4 regions of the Desulfitobacterium chlororespirans DSM 11544 genome follow, and region 2 is predicted to be linked to each of the others. Evidence: riboswitches for the same ligand, from Rfam matches in the RefSeq annotation. Region 2 holds a riboswitch; each other region holds the start of a gene.
The links. Region 2 has a riboswitch for cyclic di-AMP ahead of BUA14_RS18935 (C40 family peptidase). Riboswitches for the same ligand answer to the same signal wherever they lie in the genome.
Positions count from the first base shown of each region.

Region 1: linked by a shared signal. The riboswitch ahead of ehuB (ectoine/hydroxyectoine ABC transporter substrate-binding protein EhuB) and the one ahead of BUA14_RS18935 (C40 family peptidase) in region 2 are both predicted to bind cyclic di-AMP.
Region 3: linked by a shared signal. The riboswitch ahead of BUA14_RS19385 (C40 family peptidase) and the one ahead of BUA14_RS18935 (C40 family peptidase) in region 2 are both predicted to bind cyclic di-AMP.
Region 4: linked by a shared signal. The riboswitch ahead of eam (glutamate 2,3-aminomutase) and the one ahead of BUA14_RS18935 (C40 family peptidase) in region 2 are both predicted to bind cyclic di-AMP.

Region 1 is NZ_FRDN01000003.1:128,904-133,115, reverse strand. It holds gene sdhA (succinate dehydrogenase flavoprotein subunit) at 1-1,300, shown strand, start outside; gene sdhB (succinate dehydrogenase iron-sulfur subunit) at 1,312-2,064, shown strand; cyclic di-AMP (ydaO/yuaA leader) riboswitch at 2,172-2,319, shown strand; gene ehuB (ectoine/hydroxyectoine ABC transporter substrate-binding protein EhuB) at 2,436-3,320, shown strand; gene ehuC (ectoine/hydroxyectoine ABC transporter permease subunit EhuC) at 3,334-3,978, shown strand; gene ehuD (ectoine/hydroxyectoine ABC transporter permease subunit EhuD) at 3,980-4,212, shown strand, end outside.
Region 2 is NZ_FRDN01000012.1:139,176-143,387, forward strand. It holds gene BUA14_RS18920 (GNAT family N-acetyltransferase) at 1-104, shown strand, start outside; gene BUA14_RS18925 (HD domain-containing protein) at 64-663, shown strand; gene BUA14_RS28300 (hypothetical protein) at 713-955, shown strand; cyclic di-AMP (ydaO/yuaA leader) riboswitch at 2,006-2,142, shown strand; gene BUA14_RS18935 (C40 family peptidase) at 2,146-2,958, shown strand; gene BUA14_RS28050 (hypothetical protein) at 3,157-3,312, opposite strand; gene uvrC (excinuclease ABC subunit UvrC) at 3,302-4,212, opposite strand, start outside.
Region 3 is NZ_FRDN01000013.1:2,351-6,562, forward strand. It holds gene BUA14_RS19375 (secondary thiamine-phosphate synthase enzyme YjbQ) at 8-406, opposite strand; gene BUA14_RS19380 (nuclease-related domain-containing protein) at 357-1,274, opposite strand; cyclic di-AMP (ydaO/yuaA leader) riboswitch at 1,467-1,602, shown strand; gene BUA14_RS19385 (C40 family peptidase) at 1,605-3,035, shown strand; gene BUA14_RS19390 (APC family permease) at 3,190-4,212, opposite strand, start outside.
Region 4 is NZ_FRDN01000005.1:341,925-346,136, forward strand. It holds gene mnmL (tRNA modification radical SAM protein MnmL/YtqA) at 1-664, shown strand, start outside; gene BUA14_RS07485 (hypothetical protein) at 743-937, opposite strand; gene eam (glutamate 2,3-aminomutase) at 997-2,238, opposite strand; cyclic di-AMP (ydaO/yuaA leader) riboswitch at 2,343-2,470, opposite strand; gene BUA14_RS07495 (GntR family transcriptional regulator) at 2,649-3,254, shown strand; gene BUA14_RS07500 (histidine kinase) at 3,322-4,212, shown strand, end outside.

The DNA of each region.
Region 1 (4,212 bases), on a different contig from region 2:
GGCCGGCTTAGTCAGGAAATACGAAGGATGGGAGATGCTCTCTGCTGTTATTGATGAGGGAGTCTGCAAGGGAATTGTCGCCCAAAACCTTTATGATATGGAGATCCAAAGCTTTCCCGGCGACGCCGTCATAGTAGCTGCCGGAGGGTGCGGCATGATTTTTGGCAAGAGCACCAATTCCACCATTAATACAGGCTCCGTGGCCTCGGCTCTCTACCAGCAAGGGGTTAAATACGCCAATGGTGAGTTTATCCAGATTCATCCTACGGCCATTCCGGGGGAAGATAAGCTGCGGCTCATGTCCGAGTCGGCCCGTGGCGAAGGCGGGCGGGTCTGGACCTATAAAGAAGGTAAGCCCTGGTATTTCCTGGAGGAGATGTATCCGGCCTACGGGAACCTGGTCCCCCGGGATATTGCCACCCGGGCCATCTACCATGTGGTCTTTGATCTGGGTCTGGGAGTCAACGGTGAGAACATGGTTTATCTGGATCTTTCCCATAAAGATCCTCATGAACTTCAGATCAAATTGGGGGGAATTCTTGAGATCTATGAGAAATTCGTGGGGGATGACCCCAAAAAGGTTCCCATGCGGATTTTCCCGGCGGTTCACTATTCCATGGGCGGAATGTGGGTGGATTATGATCAAATGACCAATATCCCCGGTCTGTTTGCCGCCGGGGAATGTGAATATCAATACCATGGGGCCAATCGCTTAGGAGCCAATTCCCTGCTTTCGGCTATTTATGGCGGTATGATCGCCGGCCCTAAGTCCCTGGAGTACATTAAGAAAAATAAATCGGCAACCTCCAGCGGGCAGGAAGAAGCCTTTGTTCGTGAACGGAAGACTCAGGAGGAGCTCTGGAACAGTATTCTCACCATGAAAGGTGAGGAGAATCCCTACCATATTTATCAAGAGCTGGGTGATGTTATGACTCAAAATGTCACCGTCATCCGCTATAATGACAAACTGGCCGGGACGGACCAGAAAATCCAGGAGCTTATGCAGCGTTGGCAGAGGATCCGGCTCATTGATGATGTCCAGTGGAGCAATCAGACGGCACTTTTTATCCGGCAGCTTTGGAATATGCTGGAGCTGGCCCGTGTCATTACCTTGGGGGCCCTTAACCGCAATGAAAGCCGGGGAGCCCATTATAAGCCTGACTATCCGGAGCGGGATGATGCGAACTGGCTGAAGACCACCATTGCCACCTACACACCGGAGGGCCCGCGATTCAGCTATGAAGCGGTGGATGTATCACTGATTACGCCCAGACCGCGGCGCTATGATGTAGAGAAATAGGGGGGATAGCCATGTCAGGGCAGAAGATTGTCCGTTTAAAAATCCGTCGCCAAAATGCTCCGGACCAACCTGTTTTTTGGGAAGAGTTTGCGGTGGATTATAGTCCCAAGATGAATATCATTTCCTGCTTGATGGAGATTCAAAAAGATCCCGTCAATGCTCAAGGCCAAAAGACCAATCCGGTGGTCTGGGAATGCAACTGTCTTGAAGAAGTCTGTGGTGCCTGCACCATGAATATCAACGGTCAGGCCAGACAGGCCTGCTCGGCCTTAGTGGATCAATTGGAGCAGCCCATTGTCCTGGAGCCTCTCCGGAAATTCCCCATCCTCCGGGATCTTATGGTGGATCGAACTATTATGTTCGAGAATTTAAAGAGGGTTCACGCCTGGATTGATATCGACGGAACCTACGATCTGGGTCCTGGGCCCCGCATGGCTGAAGTGGATCGAGTATGGGCGTATGAGCTTTCCAAGTGCATGACCTGTGGGTGCTGCATGGAATCCTGCCCCCAAGTCAATTCCCGTTCCCGATTCATCGGACCGGCCGCGATTTCCCAGGCCCGCCTCTTTAACACCCACCCCTCGGGGGCTATGCATAAGCATATTCGCCTATCCGCCCTTATGGGTGATGGAGGGATCACCGACTGCGGCAACGCCCAAAATTGCGTACGGGCCTGCCCCAAGGAGATTCCTTTGACCACCAGTCTTGCCGATATGAACAAAGAGGTCAATAAATTTGCCTTGAAGCGATGGCTGAATACTTAAAAAAGTCAAGATGCAAGAAAATTTTTTATTGCAATCTGACAACTTAGATGTTAACATAAAGTTGTAACAACTTATAACAAAATAAGAGTTGTCAGATTGCAAGCTGTTTGCAATCAAGGCTGAATTTCCCAAAAAGGAAAACGGGGGAACCATCATGGGGGTTAATTATTGTCAGGGAGAGCAAACTCCTGGCAATGACGGAAAGGTATCATTCCGAACCCGGCAGCTAACCTCGTAAGCGTGTGAACCGTTTTAGTGTTTTTTATGCTAAATCAATAGTTAATGTTATGCGCTGCTTCTTCTTGGGCCTGTTCAGGCCCTTTTTCTATGCCTTTTTGCGGATTTCAGTCGAGAAAAAGGAGGACGTTTGAATGAAAAAGTTACCAATGCTCAGAACTTTACTGGTGGGGATGCTGGCCTTTAGTGTCTTTGCCTTGGGAGGGTGCGGCTCTTCCGAGACCAACGGTGACGGGATGAGTACATTGGCAAAGGCTAAGGAGAAAGGAACCGTCACCGTTGGTTTTGCTAATGAAAAGCCCTATGCATATAAAACTGCCGACGGGGAGCTCACCGGTGAAGCTGTGGAAATTGCCCGGGCCGTCTTAAAAGAGCTGGGGATTAATGAAATGCAGGGGGAGCTTACGGAATTCGCCTCTTTAATTCCCGGCCTTCAGGCCAAACGTTTTGATATGGTTACCGCCGGAATGTTTATCACCCCCGACCGGGCCGAGCAGGTATCCTTTGCCAATCCCGAATACAGCATCGGGGAAGCCATTGCCGTCAAGAAAGGTAACCCTCTCGACCTGCATAGCTATGAAGATATCGCCAAGCACGGGACGGCTAAAGTCGCTGTACCTGGGGGAGCCATTGAGTATGACTACCTTGTAGCCAGTGGTGTCCCCAAAGATAGAATCGTGACCGTTCCGGATATGCCGGCAGCTTTGGCAGCCCTGCAGGCCGGGCGGGCAGATGTGATTACCGCTACCGGCCCTTCGATTCAGGCTACTTTGGATACGGCCAATGACCCTAACTTGGAGCGGGTCATGGATTTCACTCAGCCGGTGATTGACGGCGAAAGTGTCAGAGGTTATGGGGCAACTGCCTTCCGCCATGAAGACAGTGATTTCCGGGAGGCTTTCAATGCCGAATTGCAGAAGCTGAAAGAATCCGGTGACCTTCTCAAGATCCTTGAATCCTTCGGCTTTACAGAGCAAGAGCTTCCGGGGGACATAACTGTACAAGACATTATTAAGTAGGAAGTGATGACCTTTGGCTATCTTAGACCTCTTGCCGACCCTGTTAAAAGGGTTGGAAATAACCCTCATCATCACTCTTCTGGCAACCCTCCTTGCTTTGGTGCTGGCTTTCCTGGCCGGGTTCGGCCGCTTGTCCAAATATCCGCCCATCTGCTTTCTGACGGCAGTCTATGTGGAAACCTTCCGGGGAACCTCCCTGCTTGTTCAGCTTTTTTGGATCTATTTTGCCCTGCCTCTTTTAGGCATCAGCTTGCCTCCCCTGGCCGCCGGAGTCCTGACTCTGGGTTTCAACTGCGGGGCCTATGGTTCCGAGGTGGTGCGCAGTGCTATTCTGGCTGTTCCCAAAGGGCAGACGGAAGCCGGGGTTGCCTTGAACTTCAGCCCCTGGCAGCGCATGCGGCGCATTATCCTGCCCCAGGCCTTTGTCATGATGCTGCCGGGGTTTGGCAATCTGCAGATTGAGCTGCTGAAAAGCACCTCCCTGGTCTCTTTAATCACCCTGGCCGATTTGACCTATCAGGCCTCCGTGCTTAATGCTTCCACTATGGAGACGACTTTAATTTACAGCTTGCTGCTTGTGATCTACTTCCTGATTGCCTGGCCCTTAACACGGGGGATCCGCTGGATAGAAAACAGGCTGACTGTAGGGAGGTACTAAGATGTGGAATTGGGATTTTGCCATTAAAATCTTCCCGGAGATATTTGCAGCACTAAAGATTACTGTGATCGCTACTTTTGCCGGATTCTTTCTGGCCTTGTTTTTAGGGATGTTCCTCACCATCGGCAGCCGCTCTTCCCTGAAGCCTGTCGCTTACAGCTCAAAAGGCTTTGTGGAGTTTATCCGCAGCACACCTTTGCTGGTTCAGCTCTATTTTATTTTCTATGTACTGCC
Region 2 (4,212 bases):
CCCAAAGCAGTATCGATCATTTTGAAAAGATTTTGTACGCAAATTCCGATCGGGGGGATTGCCTTGCCGGAAACGAATCAAGACCCTCTAAGCCAGGTAATTAACGCTGTGCAGGGAATTTATGGCCGTAAAGATCAGGCTCATGATCTGGAACATGCTCTCCGGGTCAGAGCATGGGGCAAGCAGATTGGGATACAGGAGGGTGCCGATCTATTGATTGTGGAGCTGGCAGCTATTCTTCATGATATTGGCCGTTCCGGAACCTTATCGAAAACCCATGCTGAGAGCGGCGCGGCCTTGGCCGGTGGCATCCTGCATAAATGCGGATACCCGGAAGACACCATTGACGCTGTTAAAGCTGCTGTCCTTTCTCACTCGCGGGAAGGCTATGAACCGGAAACCTTGGAAGCAAAGATTCTTTATGATGCCGATAAATTAGATTTTGTAGGTCCGATGGGGATTGCCAGGCTTTTTGTCTGGTTGGGAAAAGAAGGAAAACCTTTTTTCGGGCCGGATTCCTGTGAATCCTTTTACCGTGAAAGGATTCGCCACTACCATGAGCATATCCACACCCAGACTGCGCGGGTGCTTTTTGAACCGCTCTTTTTGTATTCCGAGAATTTTTGGTCCGAGCTGGAGAAAATGAGGCTTAAAAAAAACTAAGCTGGTTAAACTATGGATATATCTTTTTTGAGGAAAGGAAGTATATCCATTGCGCTGGTTGGGACGTATTTTAATCATTTTCATTTTACTTATGGCTGCCAAAGGCTTATTTGCTCCGGAACAGCCACAAGCCTATATTTCCGCACCGCGAACACAGGTTTTATTGGAGGAAATCCACTGGCGGTCTGTTCAGATCCAACAAGCGGCACGGGACTTGCCCGGAAGTATCGAAGTAATGCTGCGAAAAATCTTTTCTGACGGAAAACCTGCATCTGAAGCCAAATCAGTTTGATAAAACACCATTGATTTTGCCGGTATTGCTTTAATAAGCCAAAAAGAGAGCGCAAAGCTCTCTTTTTCAATTTGCTGCTTCTTTTCATTCATTATCAAAGGCAATCGAGAATATGAATAGGCAAAGGTCGTTTTAAAAATTGTTCGTTTCAGTGTACAATAATCGATGTAATCTTCTTTGAGCTAGGGTGCGCTATTCTAGTGCGTAAAATGACTGTCGAAGGCGGGCCTAAGAATCCGCTAAGGGCATACCGATGAAGTTCCTGGTGGTGGCTTTCGACGCCCAGTCGAGGGTTGCTGCTGGGAGTTAAGGATGAGGGGGATCTGCAATGGCATGCGGGCGATACCCTCTTCCGTGGAGGCCTAAGTTCGTGGCTGCTTTTGGTTACGGCTTGGGGTATGAACCTGCATTAGGAAGGAACTTAGTGCAGTGTAGCCTGCCTTGAGGTGGAGAAGTTGGGAGGGCTGAAGGAACTTCTGTTCATTGGCCGATGAACTTAAGTTTGCCTGAAATTCTTTTCTGCAAAAGAGGCTAGACCGTCACGGAGCGTGAAGGAAAACTTCTAGAGCGAAAACTAATGAGGATTAAAGTGCGTTCTTAGTGGCGATCAAGTGCTGGAAATGGTGACATTCTGGACTGAGGAAAAAGGGAAACCGCCTGTCAGGAAACTGCAGGAGCTCAGTGGGAAAACCTACTTGACCTATGGCGCAATATTTATTCGTTGGTGTCCTAAGGCTCAAAGAGCAGCACCTCTCGTGAGAGAGGTGTTTTTACGTTTATGCACTTTCAGAAGTATAAGCTTGCGCTGTATACTTGCTAAGCATAAGGGGAACCAGCGACTTCGCCTTTTGTGGGCGTGAAAACATAAAGCTCGGCGAAGCAACAAGTGCGAAAGCAGTGCTTTCGGGGTTTTCTTTAACCTTTTCTTTAGGCACAAAAAGCAGATGAGTGAATAGTCTGATATTAATAGAATAAATTTCCAAAATATATCACTTTTATAATTAATTGTGTGAAGGATTAAAGGCATTTTCCGCGAATACTACAATGCATAAGGAATGTGGGCTGAATCCGGACCGTGTGTCTGGAACGGGGGATAATCTTTTGGGGTGAATCGCAGTCATGCGTAGGGCTTGCACCTTTTTGCCCGAATCCGTCAACTAACCTCGTAAGCGACGAAAGGTGGAAAATTCATGGACTCTTCCTTTAAGAGGGGATGGGTGGCCAGTGTGGTGTTATCCGGCACCTTATTGGTAAGCAGCCTCCCGGGCATCTATGGGCCTGGAAGTGCCGCTGTGCCTGTTACAGGCTCCGAATCTGTTCTCTTAAGGAACGCTTCATTGTTTCAGGCTCAAACTCAAACTGTTGCCGATACGGTACTCTCCCCTGGGGTTCAAGCAGAAAAAAAGGATGTGATCCTGCAACGTGAAGCAGCAATGACCTTAGCTTACGCTTCGGAATCTGTAGCTGCCGATATGGATAGTCAGAGGGAATCACAGCAATTTACAGAAGCGGCTCAGGAAGATACCGTGACTACCCCTGAAGAAACGACGGCAGCGATGGACATCGAAAAGCTTTCCCAAGAGCGGGCTTTGAGACAAGCTGCAGTGGCTCCTGTCCAGGAAATCTCTCGTGGCGGCAGTTCCAAAGCTGAAGAAATCAGCGACAATGCCCAAGAGCTGATCGGTACCCCCTATGTGTTTGGCGGGACGACTACGAATGGCTTTGATTGCTCCGGTTTTACTCAATATGTATTAAAAGGTTCAGGAATTGACTTGCCCCGAACCTCATACGCACAATATGGAATAGGAACAGCAGTCAGCAAAGATGAGCTTCAGATCGGTGATTTGGTCTTCTTCGCCACTTACGACAGCGGAGCCTCCCACGTGGGAATCTATATAGGTGAAGACAACTTTATTCATGCCGCCAGCAGTGGCATTAAGATCACCGGCTTATCGGACAGTTATTACGCTGGTCGTTACCTTGGGGCCAGAAGAGTTTTCTAGTTCATAGGCTTGTCAATAGGGACAAAGGAACATAATGGGGAATAGACTAAAGGAGTATCGCCTCATTGCTTTTTTAAAGCAGTGAGTGATACTCCTTTTTAGCTCTCCCAGCTCTGTTTCCGTCTGCTAAATTATGCTATGACCATCCTTTCGGATCGGAAGCAAATTACCAACCGGTTGGTAATTTGGCTTTAATCGTCAATAAGGCAGCCAGGGCACCGGCAGATAGCTCTTGCATTCCCCTCCGGGCTCCGCCGATGTCTGGTTGTGGATATAGAGGTCCGTCTTGGCACATTGCTTCATCCGCTTATAGTAGCATTGGCGGCAGAGTTCCACACGGTAATTAAGAATCATGGCTTTCCTCCTTATGAGAGTTGAAATGTTGATAGACCGCCGCAGCTGCCAGGGCAGGAAGGCCGGATTGCTGCAGTTCCTCAAGGGTGGCCTGGCGGATACTATCTATGGATTTAAAAAACTTAAGGAGCTGTTGTCTGCGCTTGGGACCGACCCCTGCTATGCCGTCCAATTCGGAAAGGGTCATGCTTTTAGTCCGTTGCTGTCTATGGAAGGTAATAGCGAAGCGATGGACCTCGTTTTGAATGCGTTCCAACAAACGAAAACCGGCGGAACGGCGATCCAAGGAGTGAATGCGGTCCTTAGAGTCGATTAAGGCCGAAGTCTGGTGCTTGTCGTTTTTGACCATACCGGCAACAGGGATCGCAGCTTTTAAGCTGTGGAGAGCAGCCAGGGCGGCATGGATCTGTCCCTTGCCCCCATCCACCAGGATCAGATCCGGGAGCGGCAGGTTTTCTTGCTGGAGGCGGGCATAACGGCGCTCAATCACCTGGTGCATGGAGGCCGTATCGTCCATATTCGGCATGGGTTGAATCTTAAATTTGCGATACTGGCTACGATTAGGTTTGCCATCAAGAAACTGAATCATTCCTGCTACACTATGGGTACCGGCAATATTGGAAATATCAAAGGACTCGATGGTGCGGAGGGAAGGGATGCCTAAGGCATTGCCGATTTCCGCCAAAGCTTGCGTGCATTCCGTCAAGTTGCGTATTTCGATGGAAATCTGTTCGTGTAAGGTGGTTTGAGCATTTTCCATAGCCATTTGCACCAAATCCCGCTTTTGTCCCTTTTGCGGCACTACCATAGGGAAGAGCTTTGCCAAAACACTGATATCCAGCGGGGGCAGGAGAATTTCCTGAGGAAGAGCAGAACTCTCTGTGTAGAACTGAGCCAGAA
Region 3 (4,212 bases), on a different contig from region 2:
GGCTCGTTCAACCTATAAACTTCACAAAACACTGCCGGGAGCGGGGACCATCAAATTCACAAAAATAAATCCCTTGCCAGCGGCCTAAAAGCAGCCGGCCATCCTTAACGATGACGGTCTGAGAGCTCCCTATAAGGCTGGCCTTCAAATGGGCTGCCGAATTCCCTTCCCCATGCCTATCCTGAGCCATATCCCAAGGGCAGAGCTCATCCAGCCGCCTCAGAAGATCACGGCAAACATCGGGATCGGCATTCTCATTAATCGTGATTCCCGCCGTGGTATGAGGGCAATAAATCACTGCCACCCCATCCTTGAACTGGAAATTTTGCAAAAAACCTTCTATTAAAGAAGTAATATCAATCCATTGATTCCTTTTTTGAGTCTGTAGGTTCAGGGTATGGACCATGTTCTTCTCTCCCCCCTTCCCGTCTCACCACCCGGGTCATTTCCCGTTGATGCTTTTCGCAATAGATTTTCCAGGCGAATTTTTCAGACCGGTTTAAACAATAGCGGGCCATGCGCTCGTTAACAGCCTTTTGACAAATACTGCAGCGAATATCTCCATACTTGGGTCTGTACTGCATTCTTTCCCGGCGCTGACGGGCCGCATACTCATTGCGCAGGCCCAGATCGGTCAGATTGATTTTTTCTATCCTCTCCACAATCTCAAGGATCTCCTCATCACTGAGCACCGCAGGCTGATTCTGGGCCAGTTGCAGGATTGAAGCCGGCAGATCTATATCATAAAAGACCACACCCGAAAAAACTTTCAGATTGCAACTCCGGTTAAAGGTCACATAGGAAAACACGGGAATAGTTTTATCAAGCCCCGCCAGCTCCTGCAGCACCTGAACCCGGACCTGGTTCTCCATGATCGGATTGGGGAAGGTCTTCACCCTCCAGGTAATCGCCTGATACCACTTGGGTTCCTTTTCTTCCCCTACGATCAGTCCCGATAAATTATTGGCTTCTAAAAGAAAAATTCCATAAGGAGAGATCAGAACATGATCAATCTGGTGGAAGCGGCCCTTGGTTCCTAACAGGAGATTGCTCAGCCGGCGAAAGCATCTTGGTAAGTGGGCAAGCCCCACTTCAAGCTTATATTCCCCTATTTCATGTTTGCGTTGTTTCTTGCTCCGCAAGGAGCCTCTTTCCTTTGCCCAGTTATAAGTATAATAATTGGTTCTATATTTCTTCCTTTGCCAAACCTCCTGAGCCGCTTCCGGTTCAGGAGATATTTTTTTTGTTGCTTTTTTTCGATTCCAAAAGAACAAAGCTATCCCCCTAGTCATCAATTGCTCCATTATTGGCTTACAGCATGCCACTATTTTACCATATTCCAAGGTGAATAACTAACTTCTGAATCCTTTCACCCCAAAATATGTAATGAATTTCCACGTATTTCATAAAGTATTAATGAAGGAACTTTAGAACTTGATGTCGAATCAGAATAAAAATACGTGCATTTATAATAAAAGCCTAATCTGGGGTATCCTAGAGCGGGGGACTAAATTTCTGGGGTGAATCGCACTTCCTGTGCGTAGGGCTTACACTTTCGCCCGAATCCGTCAACTAACCCCGTAGGCTAAGAAAGGTGTCTGAGCATGCATTTTAAGGAAAGCTTGTCTCAATTCAAGACTTCTGCGTCCGATCAAGTTCAAAAAATTGCAAAAAACATTTCTTGGAAATCGCCTCGTGTTCTTGGTTCTTTGACAGTTACCCTTGTCCTGACCGGCAGCTTAGGATTTTATTTTCTAACGACGACCACTGCGGCGGCTGTGATGATCAACGGCCAGCAAGTGGGCTATGTGGAAAACTCCCTTAGCGGACAAACCCTTGTGGATACATACCTCCAGGAAAAAGGGGAGCCCTATGGTGTCGTTGCCAAGACACGGGACCAGATCAACTATGAAAGTGTCCGCATCAAAAACAGCGCTTATAAAGAGTCTGAAATCAAGGAAGAAAACTTAGCCGACTCTTTGAGCTATTATCTGGAAGGCTACAAAGTTCTGGCCAATGGAACCCCCATAGCTTATTTACCCAGTAAAGAAGACGCGGACAAATTACTTAAAGAATACGAAGAGTACTATTCCAAATCCAGCGATGAAAACAAGATCACTTCCGTCAGCTTCTTAGAAGAAGTAACCATTGAAAAGGTTTCCATTCAGCCCAGCCAAATGACCTCCCTGGAGCTGGCTTATGAACAGCTCATCGAAGGCCAGGTTACCACAAAAGAATATACTGTAGAGGAAAAAGACTCCTGGTGGTTGATCGCCCGCAAAAATAATATGTTGACCGCCGAAGTTTTGGCCGGGAATTCCGGGGCAACTGAAGACACTGTGATCAAACCGGGAGATGTGCTCAAACTTGTCACTGTTGAACCTTATCTGACTGTCGTAAGCCAAGGTACATATTCCGGACAGGAGATCATTCCTTATGACGTAGTCACTAAAACTGATTATAAACTTAACCCGGGCCAAACTAAAGTTGTCACTAAAGGCAGTAACGGTTCCAAAATTGTAACCTATTCTTATGAGCAGAGAAACGGTGTCGAGGTAGCCAAAAAAGTTCTCGATGAGAAGATTGTCGAGAAACCCGTTGATGAAGTCGTCTCTAAAGGTCCCAGCAAGCAAACAGTCAATGTAGCCTCTGCCACCTCGCGGGGCAGTGCCAACGGTTCTTCCCTTGTCGATCGGGCTCTCAGCTTTCAAGGTGCGAAATATGTTTTCGGAGGTACCAGTACCAGTGGTTTTGATTGCTCCGGCTTTACCAAGTACATCTATTCCGGGTCCGGGATCTCCCTTCCCCGAACCTCCTATGATCAATTCAATTCAGGTTCATCTGTGAGCAAAGATAATTTACAAGCGGGAGATCTGGTCTTCTTCAGCACCTATGCTTCCGGAGCCTCTCATGTAGGTATCTACATCGGTAACGGCAAGTTTGTTCACGCCTCCAATCCCGGAAGTGGGGTTAAGGTTTCCGGAGTAAGCGACAGCTTTTATGGCCCCCGCTATTTGGGAGCACGCCGTTACTAGTTGCCTGACCATTAAGATTTCTTAAAGCCAGGGGCTGTTCCGAGAGGACAAGCTCCTGGCTTAATTAATAGGGCTCTCCGGCCCCTCAGGCAGCACCACAGAAAAAAACACCTTCCCGTGATTTAAAGAAGGTGTGATCTCCTGAAAAATATCTCTAGTGAGGCTTTTTAGTAAAATAGAACATTCCGCCCACTGCCATAACCACTATAAAAAGGATTAGATAGTAGAGAACCGCCCAGCGGTGAGCATAAACAGCAGCGATGACCATAAAGACGCAGGCACAGATCGCCAGAGTAGGCATAATAAACCGTTTAAAGGCGCTTAAGGATTGCTCCTTTTTCATCATCATCATAAAGATGGGGATATACATAGCGTACAGTGTGACAATGGGGAGCTCCGAGCTGTCAAAGCTAAAGGGGCCAAACCAGGGAGCCGAGCCATGAATGGGTACCAAGTTTGCGCCAAAGAAATAGAGCAGCCACCCTGCCGTAAATAACAGTCCCATGATGGCGGAGTTGGTCGGCATATTGGTGTTGGCATCAATATTCTTATAGATATGGGGCTGAGGACCAAGATTTCTGGCGGCCAGGGAGTAAAATCCCCGGGTACATCCCAGCATTAATCCATTAAGGGTTCCTAAGCAGGAGATGACCACAAACACAAAGAGTACGGACCCGCCAAGATTAGAGAAGACTGTAGAAAAGGCAATCTTGGCTCCGGTTTCTCCCCCTTCCATGATCACGCTGTTTTCCACGGCACCGGCAAGCCCGGTGTAGTATAAAATATAAATTAGAGCGACAAACATCGTGCCAAAGGTTAAGGCACGAGGAAGATTCTTTTTGGCATCTCTTAATTCCGCATTAATACTGGTGGCAATGATCCAGCCTTCATAAGCAAAAGCAGTGGCCACCACAGCGGTAAACAAAGGATTGGCGGTTGATACATCAGCGATAACGCCACTGGTAAAGTTCTTAATCAAAACACCGTTGCTTAACCCGGTAACGGTCCCCAGGACAGCCATTAAAATCAGGGGGATCAACTTAATAATCGTGGTGGAAACCTGGAATTTTCCCGCCAATTTCGGGGACAAAGCATTGAGAGCATAGCTTCCCACCAAGTAGAAGCCTGCAATAGCCATCGCTTCCGCACCTACGATATCCCACCCCAGGAGAACGCA
Region 4 (4,212 bases), on a different contig from region 2:
GGCTTATACCAATACCTATGCCCCACTGAAGCGCTTGCGGGAGGTCTATGAGCAAGCTTTGGCGGAGGAGGGAGTGGTCGGTCTGTCCATTGCCACCCGTCCGGATTGTTTACCGTTTGAGGTGCTCGATTATTTGGAAGAGCTCAATCAGCGAACTTATCTCTGGGTGGAGCTGGGCCTGCAAAGTATTCATGATCGGACCATGGAATGGGTGGGGAGAGGACATACTTATAAGGATTTTCTTCAGGGTTTGGATAAGCTCCGCCGAAGAAACATACGGGTCTGTGCCCATATGATTTATGGGCTGCCGGGGGAAACCCTTGAGGATATGTTCAGCTCAGCACAAACTTTAGCCAAACTCGATGTGCAGGGAGTTAAGCTGCATCTTTTGCATGTGTTGCAGGGTACACCTTTGGCTGATATCTATGAGCAGAGCCCTTTTCCCTTACTCACTCAGGATGAGTATATCCAGCTGATTTGCGATACACTGGAGATCCTGCCTGAACAGACGGTTATTCACCGCTTGACTGGAGATGCTCCCCGAAAGGATTTGCTAGCCCCTCTGTGGAGTCTGAAAAAATGGGAAGTCCTTAATGCCATTGACCGGGAACTGGAAAGAAGGGGAACATGGCAGGGGAAAAAGGTGCAAAATAAAAACGGCTGACACCACCCATTCAATTAACGAAGTGGAATTAGCCGTAACTAGTTTAGCAACACAAGTTTTTGGACTTTGGTTAGATTATTAACCTTTCTCGAATAGTTTGGTGTGACTTTGAACATGGGGATAGTATGGATTCGCCGGAGAGGAGTCACTCTTATCCCGTTGAGAAGGAGTTCTAAGGGCAGGCGCTAAAGAGAGATAGCGCTTTAAGCTGTCGGTATGGGTCTGGAGGATGGCTTGATAAACTGGGTCAGGGGTTAGTTTTTGTGAATTCATACCGATTCCTCCTAACATAATTATTTGGACTTATTATTTCACCTTAGGTGGAAATTAGTTTAATGATTAGGATAATGCACAACTTTACCTTCCCAGGTTCTTATGACTGCTTCTTCATCGTTTAGGGAAATAAGGTATTGTGGTAAGATGGGGGTTTTGCCACCGCCTCCCGGGGCATTAATAATATAGGTCGGAATGGCCAAACCGGAGGTGTAGCCGCGTAAGCTTTCCATAATTCTTAACCCGTCCTGAATACGGGGAATAAAGTGGCTCGTGCCTTTAACATTTTTGGCGTGGAAAATATAGTAGGGGCGAACGCGAATTTTAAGAAGTTCTTGGTTAAGGCGTTTCATAATCTCTGGTTGGTCATTGATTCCTTTGAGAAGAACTGCTTGGTTGCCCAAGATGACTCCCGCTTTAATTAAGCGATCAGCAGCTTTTTTGGTTTCCTCAGTCACCTCTTGGGGATGATTGAATTGAGTATTGATATAAAGGGGTGGATATTTTTCAAGAATAGCGCAGAGCTCATCGGTAATGCGCATGGGCAGAGTGACGGGAACCCGGGTGCCGATACGTTTGATCTCCACATGCTTAATTTCATGCAATTCCCCCAATAACCAGTCCAGCATTTGATCGCTGAGAAGGAGGGCATCGCCGCCGGTGACCAGCACATCCCGAATCTCTGGATTGGAGCGTATATAATCCAAGGCGGCCTCCAGGTTAGCACGAGTTTCATGGAGGTCAATTTCACCGATATTCCGTCGGCGTTGGCAGTGCCTGCAATACATAGCACATAAATTGGTTACATTAATAATGAGGCGATCCGGGTAACGACGTGTGATGCAAGGCGCAGGGGATGTATACTCTTCTCCCATGGGATCTACTTCTCCGGAATCGTCGAGGATTTCTTCCACAGAAGGGAGACTTTGCAGACGGATGGGATCCCGAGGATCATCTTTATTGATCAGGCTTAAATAATAGGGTGAAACAGCCCAACGATAGACCTTGCCTACTTCGTTGATTTCATGTCTTTGCTTTGGGGTTAGGGGAAGCAGGGTGCTCAAGTTCTCAGCATCCTGAATGCGGTTTTTAAGCTGCCACTTCCAATCCTGCCAATCCTCCAGGTCGGCATCCAACTGATCCAATATAAAGTCTCGGTTTTCATTAAATTCTTCGCTCAAGGCAAGGCCGCAGGGAATCGTTTCTTTGCGCTTGTTGTAGGATTGAACTTTTTGTTTTAATTCCAAAGCCCTTGCTTGTGAAGCCTGTCTTGGGTTAGGGGGGAGAAATTCTACTGCCATAATGATTGCCCTCCTCTATTTGCAGATATAAAATAAGTCTTCAGAATCAAAAAAGAACCTCTCGGTTCCCAAGAAAAAGCATATTACATAATCAGGTGTTTACGCCTCATGTGCTTCAATGCTTACGAGGTTAGCTGACGGGTTCGAGCTGAAACATGCTCTACGTTTAAAACGATTCACCCCTGAATTGGTTCCCCCGTTTTCCCCTTGGGAAATTAAGCCCATATTAAGTTGCATAACTAACAACTTAATAGTATCATATGGGTTGGTGGCAGTCAATTGTATATTTTGTACATATGTTTATTTTGTATATAGGTTATCTTAGTAAAATTTATTGTGTAAGAATTTGTAGCTTATTTTAGTAGCAGAATTAAAGGTTAATGATAAGATGAATCAAGGAGAGGAATCCGATGGAATATAATGCACGTTATCAGGAAATTGCGATAGATATTGCTCATTCTATCGTTATGGGAGAATACCGGGAAGGGGAAAAAATTCATGGACGCTCTACTTTAGCGGGGCGTTATAATGTATCTCCGGAGACTATCCGGCGCTCCATTGCTATCCTCCAAACGATGGGCGTAGTCATGGTAAGCCAAGGGGTAGGGATTACGGTAGTCTCCAAAAGCATGGCGGAAAAATTTATGAGGGGTTTTGACCAGAAAGCAGAAATTCAGGTCTATTTTGATGAACTGAAAAAACTTATGGAACAAAGACGTGAGATCGATCAGAAGATCGATGCCCATCTCACCAAAATCGTGAACTATACAGATCGTTTGGCCAGCCGTTGGATGGATGTGGCCGAAATTGAAATCGCCAAAGGCTCCAGCGCCAAGGGCAAAACTTTAAGTGATTTAAAATTGAGGGAGAAGACAGGTTTAACGGTTGTGGCTGTGGTCAGAGGGGGAATCGAGCAATTTTCTCCGGGAGCGGAGTTTATCCTGGACGACGGAGATATCCTGCTGGCGGTAGGCTCTGAACAAGGTAAAGAAAAACTTCAGGAAATCCTTCGCTAGAATACAGGAAGTGGATAGCCATCTGTCGAAATTCTCTATGAATTCTAGAGGACATGAGGGATGATGGATGATCTTTGAAAGCATAGTCATACTCGGCGTGGAGTTGATGCTGGTCTTAGTAACAGGCCAGATGAATCTGTTAATTTTATTTTTAATCGGTAATACATTTTTTCTTTTATATCACTTAAATCTGGAATATAAAAAAGCTGCCCGGCAGGCCACAGAGCGAAACGCGGAACTCAGCTTTAAAATAGCCAACCAGACCCTTCCTTACTTGCGCCGGGGGCTTAATGAACAAAACGCAGAGTACATCGCTAAAATCATTCAAGAGATTGGCCAAGTGGCGGCTGTTTCGATCACAGATTGTGAAAAGCAGCTGGCCTATTTGGGTGTGGGATGCGATCAGCATCATCCGGGAGATAAGATTCTTACCCGGGCAACCCGGGATGTGATCCAATCCGGGGTTTATAAGATAGTGCGAACGCAAAAAGAGCTGAATTGCCCCAGACAAAACGTCTGCGATTGTCCACTGGCAGCGGCTGTCATCGTACCTCTGAAGTGTCAGGGGGAAGTAGTGGGAACCATGAAGCTGTATGAAACTAAGGATGGGCAGCTCTCATCGGATCTTATTCGCTTAGCTCTTGGGATGGCTGATCTCCTGGGGATTCAGATTGAATTAGCAGAGCTTGATCACCAGGCGAAACTGGCTGCGGAAGCACAACTGAATGCCTTGCAAGCTCAAATCAATCCCCATTTCTTTTTCAATGTTCTCAATACTATTATTGCCACCAGCCGTACCAGCCCCAATCGTTCACGACGATTGCTGATTCATCTTGCGGAATTTTTCCGCAAGGCCCTCAAATCCCACGGAAGCTTGATTACTTTGCGAGAGGAAATGAGCTTTGTCAAGACCTACTTAATTCTCGAAAAAGCTCGCTTTGGGCGTAAGCTTCATTTT